Linked DNA regions of Methylobacterium mesophilicum SR1.6/6. Each later gene encodes a partner of the first gene's protein in a complex. Links are inferred from orthologs where the notes say so. Each region holds a gene or a part of one and is shown on either strand. Other genes may lie near its edges. The genes, in order: MMSR116_RS28495 and uvrB.

Evidence for each region.
Region 2: the proteins of MMSR116_RS28495 (region 1) and uvrB are in contact, whole or in part, in a crystal structure (PDB 7EGT), measured with the Thermus thermophilus proteins. The link is inferred for Methylobacterium mesophilicum SR1.6/6 from one-to-one orthologs. Residues at the interface, in WP_096412145.1 of Thermus thermophilus: His654, Arg656, Phe657, Gln666, Asp668, Glu669, Lys680, Arg681, Leu682, Ser683, Lys685, Tyr686, Ala687; in WP_096411307.1 of Thermus thermophilus: Glu23, Leu25, Arg26, Asp27, Gly28, Glu29, Arg30, Phe31, Arg55, Glu326, Asp327, Phe328, Glu379, Ser382, Gln383, His398, Gly400, Arg401.

What each region holds. Positions count from the first base shown.
Region 1 is NZ_CP043538.1:6,021,177-6,024,552, forward strand. What follows is about bases 183-3,248. They hold MMSR116_RS28495 (ATP-dependent helicase), read right to left. Parts: upstream 2,862-3,248; coding sequence 504-2,861; downstream 183-503. Other genes in these bases: MMSR116_RS28500 (phosphoenolpyruvate carboxylase), read right to left, coding at 2,982-3,248. In the rest of the region: MMSR116_RS28490 (PhoH family protein), read right to left, coding at 1-84; more of MMSR116_RS28500, read right to left, coding at 3,249-3,376. UniProt on the Escherichia coli protein: A helicase with DNA-dependent ATPase activity. Unwinds DNA duplexes with 3'-5' polarity. Translocates on single-stranded DNA with 3'-5' polarity. Initiates unwinding more efficiently from a nicked substrate than double-stranded DNA.
Region 2 is NZ_CP043538.1:4,533,683-4,537,315, forward strand. Bases 149-3,471 are described here. They hold uvrB (excinuclease ABC subunit UvrB), read left to right. Parts: upstream 149-496; coding sequence 497-3,271; downstream 3,272-3,471. Other genes in these bases: MMSR116_RS21540 (hypothetical protein), read right to left, coding at 149-215; MMSR116_RS21550 (hypothetical protein), read right to left, coding at 3,290-3,471. Outside these bases: more of MMSR116_RS21540, read right to left, coding at 1-148; more of MMSR116_RS21550, read right to left, coding at 3,472-3,508. UniProt on the Escherichia coli protein: The UvrABC repair system catalyzes the recognition and processing of DNA lesions. A damage recognition complex composed of 2 UvrA and 2 UvrB subunits scans DNA for abnormalities.

The DNA.
Region 1 (3,376 bases):
ATTGCGTTCTTCGTCGAAGCGTGTGCGGTGAATGCGGGACGTGCGGTCTTCAACAAGTTCAAGTCGTGCGCGGCGTCTCTTCATGGATGTACACTCCAACGGGACTAGCCAACCTGGATCTGTCGCTGAACTGCCGTTTACCTGCTTGCTCCCGGCTCTACTCGTTTGCGGAACTCAATACCGGCCCCGGGCCGAAGGTTCCGTCCCGCGCTCGTCCGCCTGTGGAGAGCGTCACGACGTTCCGTGCGCGGCCGAATACGCGATGCAACTGGCGCACCAGCGCGATTCGCGCCCGACGATTGCGCGCCGGGTGTGACTAGGGGGTGACGGTTGGTGGAGAGGCTTCGAAAAAGCCGCGTCGCTGGCGCGGATGCATCAGGTTCGGGACGGGGAGGTCGCGGTAACGCGGCATCCGGCACAGTCACCATCCTCCCCGCCCGCAGGGGCGAAGCCGGCCGACCCTGCCGCCCTGAGACGTCCGGGCTTGGTCGGCGGGACGGGCCTCATCCGGCCTGGACGAAGCTGTCGAGGACCATCTTCCGACCGGCCTTGTCGAAGTCAACGGTCAGCTTGTTGCCGTCGACGGCCGCGACGGTTCCGGGCCCGAACTTGGTGTGGAAGACCCGCTGACCGCCCTGGAACGCGGACGGCGCGCCCGAGGATTTTGCGATCAGCTCGCCCTCGATCTGGCGGGGGCCGCCGGACCGGCCGCCGGGCGCCGACCCAAAGCCGCCACGGGTGCCCGCCTGCGCGGTGTTGGCCTGCGCCCGCTGCCAGCCCGGCGTGCCGTAGCTCGACCCGAACGGCGTGGGGTTGCGGTCGAACCGCGAGGCACCGGCGGAGAAATGGGCGGGCGCCTCAACCACGTCCACGGCCGATTCCGGCAATTCGTCGATGAACCGGGACGGGATGGTCGAGGACCAGAGGCCGTGGATGCGCCGGTTCACCGCGAAGGAGAGCTTCGCCCGCTTGCGCGCCCGGGTGAGCCCGACATGGGCCAAGCGCCGCTCCTCCTCAAGGCCGGCCCGGCCGCTCTCGTCGAGCGCCCGCTGGCTGGGGAACAGGCCGTCCTCCCAGCCGGGCAGGAACACGGTGTCGAACTCGAGCCCCTTGGCGGCGTGGAGGGTCATCAGGGAGACCCGCTCGGCCCCCTCGGTCTCCGAGGCCTCCATCACCAGGGAGACGTGCTCCAGGAAGGCCGCCATGTCGGGGAATTCCTCCATGGAGCGGACGAATTCCTTCAGGTTCTCCAGCCGGCCTGCGGCGTCGGCGGAGCGGTCCTTCTGCCACATCTCGGTGTAGCCGGACTCCTCGAGGATGATCTGCGCGACCTCGCTGTGCGGCTGGGATTCCACCAGCCGCGCCCAGCGGGAAAAGCTCTCGGTCAGCGCCCGCAGGGTGGAGCGGACCCGGGGCTTCAGCTCGTCGGTCTCGCACAGGCGCTGGGCGGCGATCCGCAGGGGCACCCGGTTGGCGCGGCCGTAGCCGTGAAGCTGCTGCAGGGTGGCGTCGCCCAGCCCGCGCTTCGGCGTGTTCACGATCCGCTCGAAGGCGAGGTCGTCGCTGACGTTCACGGTGGCGCGCAGATACGCCAGCGCGTCGCGGATCTCGGCCCGCTCGTAGAAGCGCGGGCCGCCGATCACCCGGTAGGGAAGGCCGAGCTGGACGAAGCGATCCTCGATCTCGCGCATCTGCGCGGAGATCCGCACCAGCACGGCAATCTCCGACAGGGGGTGCTGCTTCGACTGGAGGGATTCGATGGACTCGGCGAGCAGCCGCGCCTCCTCCTCGGAATCCCAGGCGCCCGTCACGGTGACGCGCTCGCCCGGCTCGTCGTCGGTGCGCAGGGTCTTGCCGAGCCGGCTCTCGTTCTTCGCGATGAGTCCGGAGGCGGCCGCCAGGATATGGCCCGTGGAGCGGTAGTTGCGCTCCAGCCGCACCACCACGGCGCCGGGGAAGTCGTGCTCGAAGCGCAGGATGTTGTCGACCTCGGCGCCGCGCCAGCCGTAGATCGACTGGTCGTCGTCGCCCACGCAGGCGATGTTCTTGCGATTTTGCGCCAGCAGTCTCAGCCAGAGGTACTGGGCGACGTTGGTGTCCTGGTACTCGTCCACCAGGATGTAGCGGAACCGGTCCTGGTAGTTGGCCAGCACGTCGGGGTTCTCGCGCCAGAGCTTGAGGCAAAGGAGCAAAAGATCGCCGAAATCGACGGCGTTGAGCGTCGCGAGCCGGGCCTGGTAGGCGGTGTAGAGGGCGCCGCCCTTGCCGAAGGCGAAGGACGAGGCCTCGCCCGGCGGCACCTGCTCGGGGCCGAGGCCGCGGTTCTTCCAGCCGTCGATGGCGTGCGACAGGGCGCGGGCCGGCCAGCGCTTCTCGTCGACGTTCTGGTCGAGGATGACCTGCTTCATCAGCCGGAGCTGGTCGTCGGTGCCGAGGATGGTGAAATCGGATTTCAGCCCGACGAGTTCGGCGTGGCGGCGCAGGATCTTGGTGCCGATGGCGTGGAAGGTGCCGAGCCAGGGCATGCCCTCGCCGGCGGGGCCGATCAGGCTGCCGATCCGGTGCTTCATCTCCCGGGCGGCCTTGTTGGTGAAGGTCACCGCCAGGATGTCGAAGGGCCGCGCCCGGTTGGTGGCGATCAGGTGGGCGATGCGGGTGGTCAGCACCCGGGTCTTGCCGGTGCCGGCACCCGCCAGCACCAGAACCGGGCCCTCCGTGGTCTCGACCGCGCGGCGCTGCTCGGGGTTGAGCCCTTCGAGGTAGCCGGCGGCGTCGCGGCGGAGCGCGCCCATGGCGCGGGCGGCGATGGAGGAGGACGGGGCGCCGTCCCCGGCGGGCAGCGCGTGCGGGCGGTTCTGCATCCCGCATCCCTGGACCAAATCGCGAACGGCGTCGAGGCCGTTCGCGGCGGATGCCACCGGAGCGTGTGCGTGCGGCCGGTCTCGCGGGGGCGATCCCGAAACGCTGGCCGCCCCGGCGCGCTACCCGAACGCGCCGACCTCGTGCTGGATCATCCCGGAGATCTCGCGCACCTGCTCGAACATCCGGCGGATCGGCTCGAACAGGTTGGCGTGCTCGGCCGCGTAGGTGCCGACATCCCGCGGGCCCGCCGGCTCGCCGAAGTTGAGGCCCAGCGTCGGGTCGGGGGTGACCGGGAAGATCTCGTCGAGGAGCTTCAGGCAGCCGTCGATATCGAGGCGCAGGAACCGCTCCAGCAGCTGCTCGCGGGAGATGCCCGCCTGCGGCCGGAAGCCCGGGATGTGCACCGCCAGGAACCAGATCCGATGGATCAGGGCGAGGCGGAGCGCGTGCAGCAGCGTCAGCCGCGCCGACATGCCCGGCAGGTCGGGGGCGGCGGCCGTCAGGGCGAGCCAGT
Region 2 (3,633 bases), 1.5 Mb from region 1 along the record:
AAGGCCACCAGCGCCGCCGCAACCCAGAGGCCGAAGAAAAGGCCGCTCCGGGCCGATGGATCGCCGAGCCACAGGGCCTGTCCGGCCGCACAGGCGAGCGCCAAGCCGCCGGTGCCGGCGACGGTCGCGGCGCCGAGACCGCGGAACGCCGTATCGCGCGCGATCTGCGAGCGGATCGCGACGATGTCGGCCAGCGCCTTGTCCAGGTCCTGCACGTGGCTCAATCCCCGCGCCGCAGCATGCTTTGCATCACAAAGTATCGGCCGAACATGATTGTCGCAACCCGTCCGCTCGGATCATCGGTCCGAATAGTTTCAGGCTTGATCCCGTCCGTCGAGACCGGCGCGCGGCGAATTCTACCTAGAAGTTGCAATTGCGTGCCAGGTCTCGGCCCGGCGCCCGAAATACGCCGGATCGGGCAGAGAGCGATCAATGATCGTCAAACACCGTAGGGCACGGGGTTTCTCCGGGCGCGTGCCGGAACCATATTGGGCACATGCCGACGCCGAAGAAACCGCGCACCGCTTCCGTCTTGAGCACGTCCGCCAAGGCCTCGAAGCCCGAGCTGAAACCGCTCGACACCTATCTGGCCGAGTTGCTGAATCCCGCTCTCAATCGCAACCGGCCGCCGCCGGCCGAAGCAGCGCCGGAAGCAGCACCCGGGAAGCCCGCGCGACCGGGCAGGGCGAGGCGCGACACGCCCGCGGGGGGCTCCAGCAAGGCCGGAGGGAAGGCTGCCACCCGCCGGGCGGAGATCGCCCGCGACGGCTTCGCGGAGGCGCCGCAGGCCGGCTACGCGCTGGGAGACGCCGCGGATGTCGATCCGCGCCTCGCCCAGGCGCTCGGCCTGACACCGCCCGAGGACGGCCCCGCTCCGGAGGGCGCCGACCTGCCGGATCCCGGCAGCGACGGCGGCGCCTCGGCGACCGTGACGGCCTTGGAACGGCTGCTCACCGAGGGCAACCCGCTGTTCAAGAACGGCCAGACCTGGGTCCCGCACCGGCCTGAGCGCCCGCAGAAATCCGAGGGCGGCGTCCGGTTCACGCTGAAATCCGAGTTCACGCCGGCCGGCGATCAGCCGAAGGCCATCGCCGAACTGGTCTCCGGCGTGCAGGCCCACGAGCGCGACCAGGTGCTGCTCGGCGTCACCGGCTCGGGCAAGACCTTCACGATGGCCAAGATCATCGAGGAGACGCAGCGCCCGGCCCTGATCCTGGCGCCCAACAAGACGCTGGCCGCGCAGCTCTACGGCGAATTCAAGGCGTTCTTTCCCGACAACGCCGTCGAATACTTCGTTTCCTATTACGATTATTACCAGCCGGAGGCCTACGTCCCGCGCTCCGACACATTCATCGAGAAGGAATCCTCGATCAACGAGCAGATTGACCGGATGCGCCATGCCGCCACCCGCGCCCTGCTGGAGCGCGACGACGTCATCATCGTCGCCTCGGTCTCATGCATCTACGGTATCGGCTCGGTCGAGACCTACACGGCGATGTCGTTCACGGTCTCGCTCGGCGAGCGGATCGAGCAGCGCCAGCTCATCGCCGACCTCGTGGCCCTGCAGTACAAGCGCATCCAGTCGGATTTCGCCCGCGGCACCTTCCGGGTCCGAGGCGATTCGATCGAGTTGTGGCCGGCCCACTTGGAAGACCGCGGCTGGCGGATCGGTCTGTTCGGCGACGAGGTGGAAAGCATCGTCGAGTTCGACCCGCTCACCGGCAAGACCATCTCCGAGCTGAAGTTCGTGAAGGTCTACGCCAACTCGCACTACGTCACGCCGCGCCCGACGCTGCAGCAGGCGATCAAGGGCATCAAGACCGAACTGAACGGCCGCATCGAGGAGCTGATCAAGATGGGCCGCCTGATCGAGGCGCAGCGCATCGACCAGCGCTGCACCTTCGACATCGAGATGATCGAGGCCACCGGCGCCTGCAACGGCATCGAGAACTATTCCCGCTACCTCACCGGCCGGAAGCCGGGCGAGCCGCCGCCGACCCTGTTCGAGTATCTGCCCGACAACGCCCTGGTCTTCACGGACGAGAGCCACGTCACCGTACCGCAGATCGGCGGCATGTACCGGGGCGACTTCCGCCGCAAGGCGACGCTCGCCGAGTACGGCTTCCGGCTGCCCTCCTGCCTCGACAACCGCCCGCTCCGCTTCGAGGAGTGGGACGCCATGCGGCCGATGACCGTCCACGTCTCGGCCACGCCCGGCAAGTGGGAGATGGAGCAGACCGGCGGCGTCTTCGCCGAGCAGGTGATCCGCCCGACCGGCCTCGTCGACCCGGTGATCGAGGTGCGCCCGGCCCGCAGTCAGGTCGACGACCTGCTGGGCGAGGTCCGCGAAGTGGCGCAGGCCGGCTACCGGACGCTCGTGACCACGCTGACCAAGCGCATGGCGGAGGACCTCACCGAGTACCTGCACGAGAACAGCGTGCGGGTGCGCTACATGCACTCCGACATCGACACGCTGGAGCGGATCGAGATCATCCGCGATCTCAGGCTCGGCGCCTTCGACGTGCTGATCGGCATCAACCTGCTGCGCGAGGGCCTCGACATCCCGGAATGCGCCCTGGTGGCGATCCTCGACGCCGACAAGGAGGGCTTCCTCCGGTCGGAGACCTCGCTGATCCAGACCATCGGCCGCGCCGCCCGCAACGCCGATGCGCGCTGCATCCTCTACGCGGACACCATCACCGGCTCGATGGAGCGGGCGATGGCCGAGACCGAGCGCCGCCGCGCCAAGCAGCTCGCCTACAACGCCGAGCACGGCATCACACCGCAGAGCGTGAAACGCGGCATCGCCGACATCCTCAGCAGCGTGTTCGAGCGCGACCACGTCCAGGTCGATACCGGTCTGGCCAAGGATGCCATCACGGTGGGCCACAACCTCAAGGCCGTGATGGCGGACCTCGAGAAGCGCATGCGCGCGGCCGCCGCCGATCTCGACTTCGAGGAGGCGGCGCGGCTGCGCGACGAGCTCAAGCGGCTTCAGGCCACCGAGCTTCTGGTCTCGGACGATCCGATGGCCCGGCAGGGCGATGTGGAGCGCGAGGCCGGCAAGTTCGGCCGGAAGCCGCCGCGCGGGGCAGGGGGCAGCCGCATCGCCAAGCCCGACCTCGACAACATGGGCCCAGGGACGGACCGGGAGCTGCCGGTGGGCGGCCTCGCACCGGTCTGGCAGGAGAGGCCGAAGCCGCGCTCGACCCAGGGGCTCGGCGGGCAGAAGCCGAAGTACAAGGGCGGCGGCGGGCGGCGGCGCGGCTGACTGGCCGCCGCCGGAGCCTCATGCTGCCGCGTTGTCCCGGCCGGCGCGATGGGTGGCCGCGGCATCGCCCGCATCGACGATCGCCTGCGCGATCCGGACCACGAGGGCGTTACAGGCCTCGTCGTAGGCGCGGGGATCCGCCTGCACGGCTGCCTCCGCGAGGGTGCCTCCGCGATCCCGAACGATCTCGCGCGCGGTGCGCAGCGCATCGGCGAAGGGTTCGAACGGGCGGGGCATCGTGGCGCTCCGGAAGGGCCGGGCCATCCCAGCCCGCGTTGGCGGCTGGAACGAGCGTGCCGGCGAAACTGTTCCCGGCGACGCTGGACGCCAGTGCCGCAGGGGCCCAGATCAGACCTCGGTGA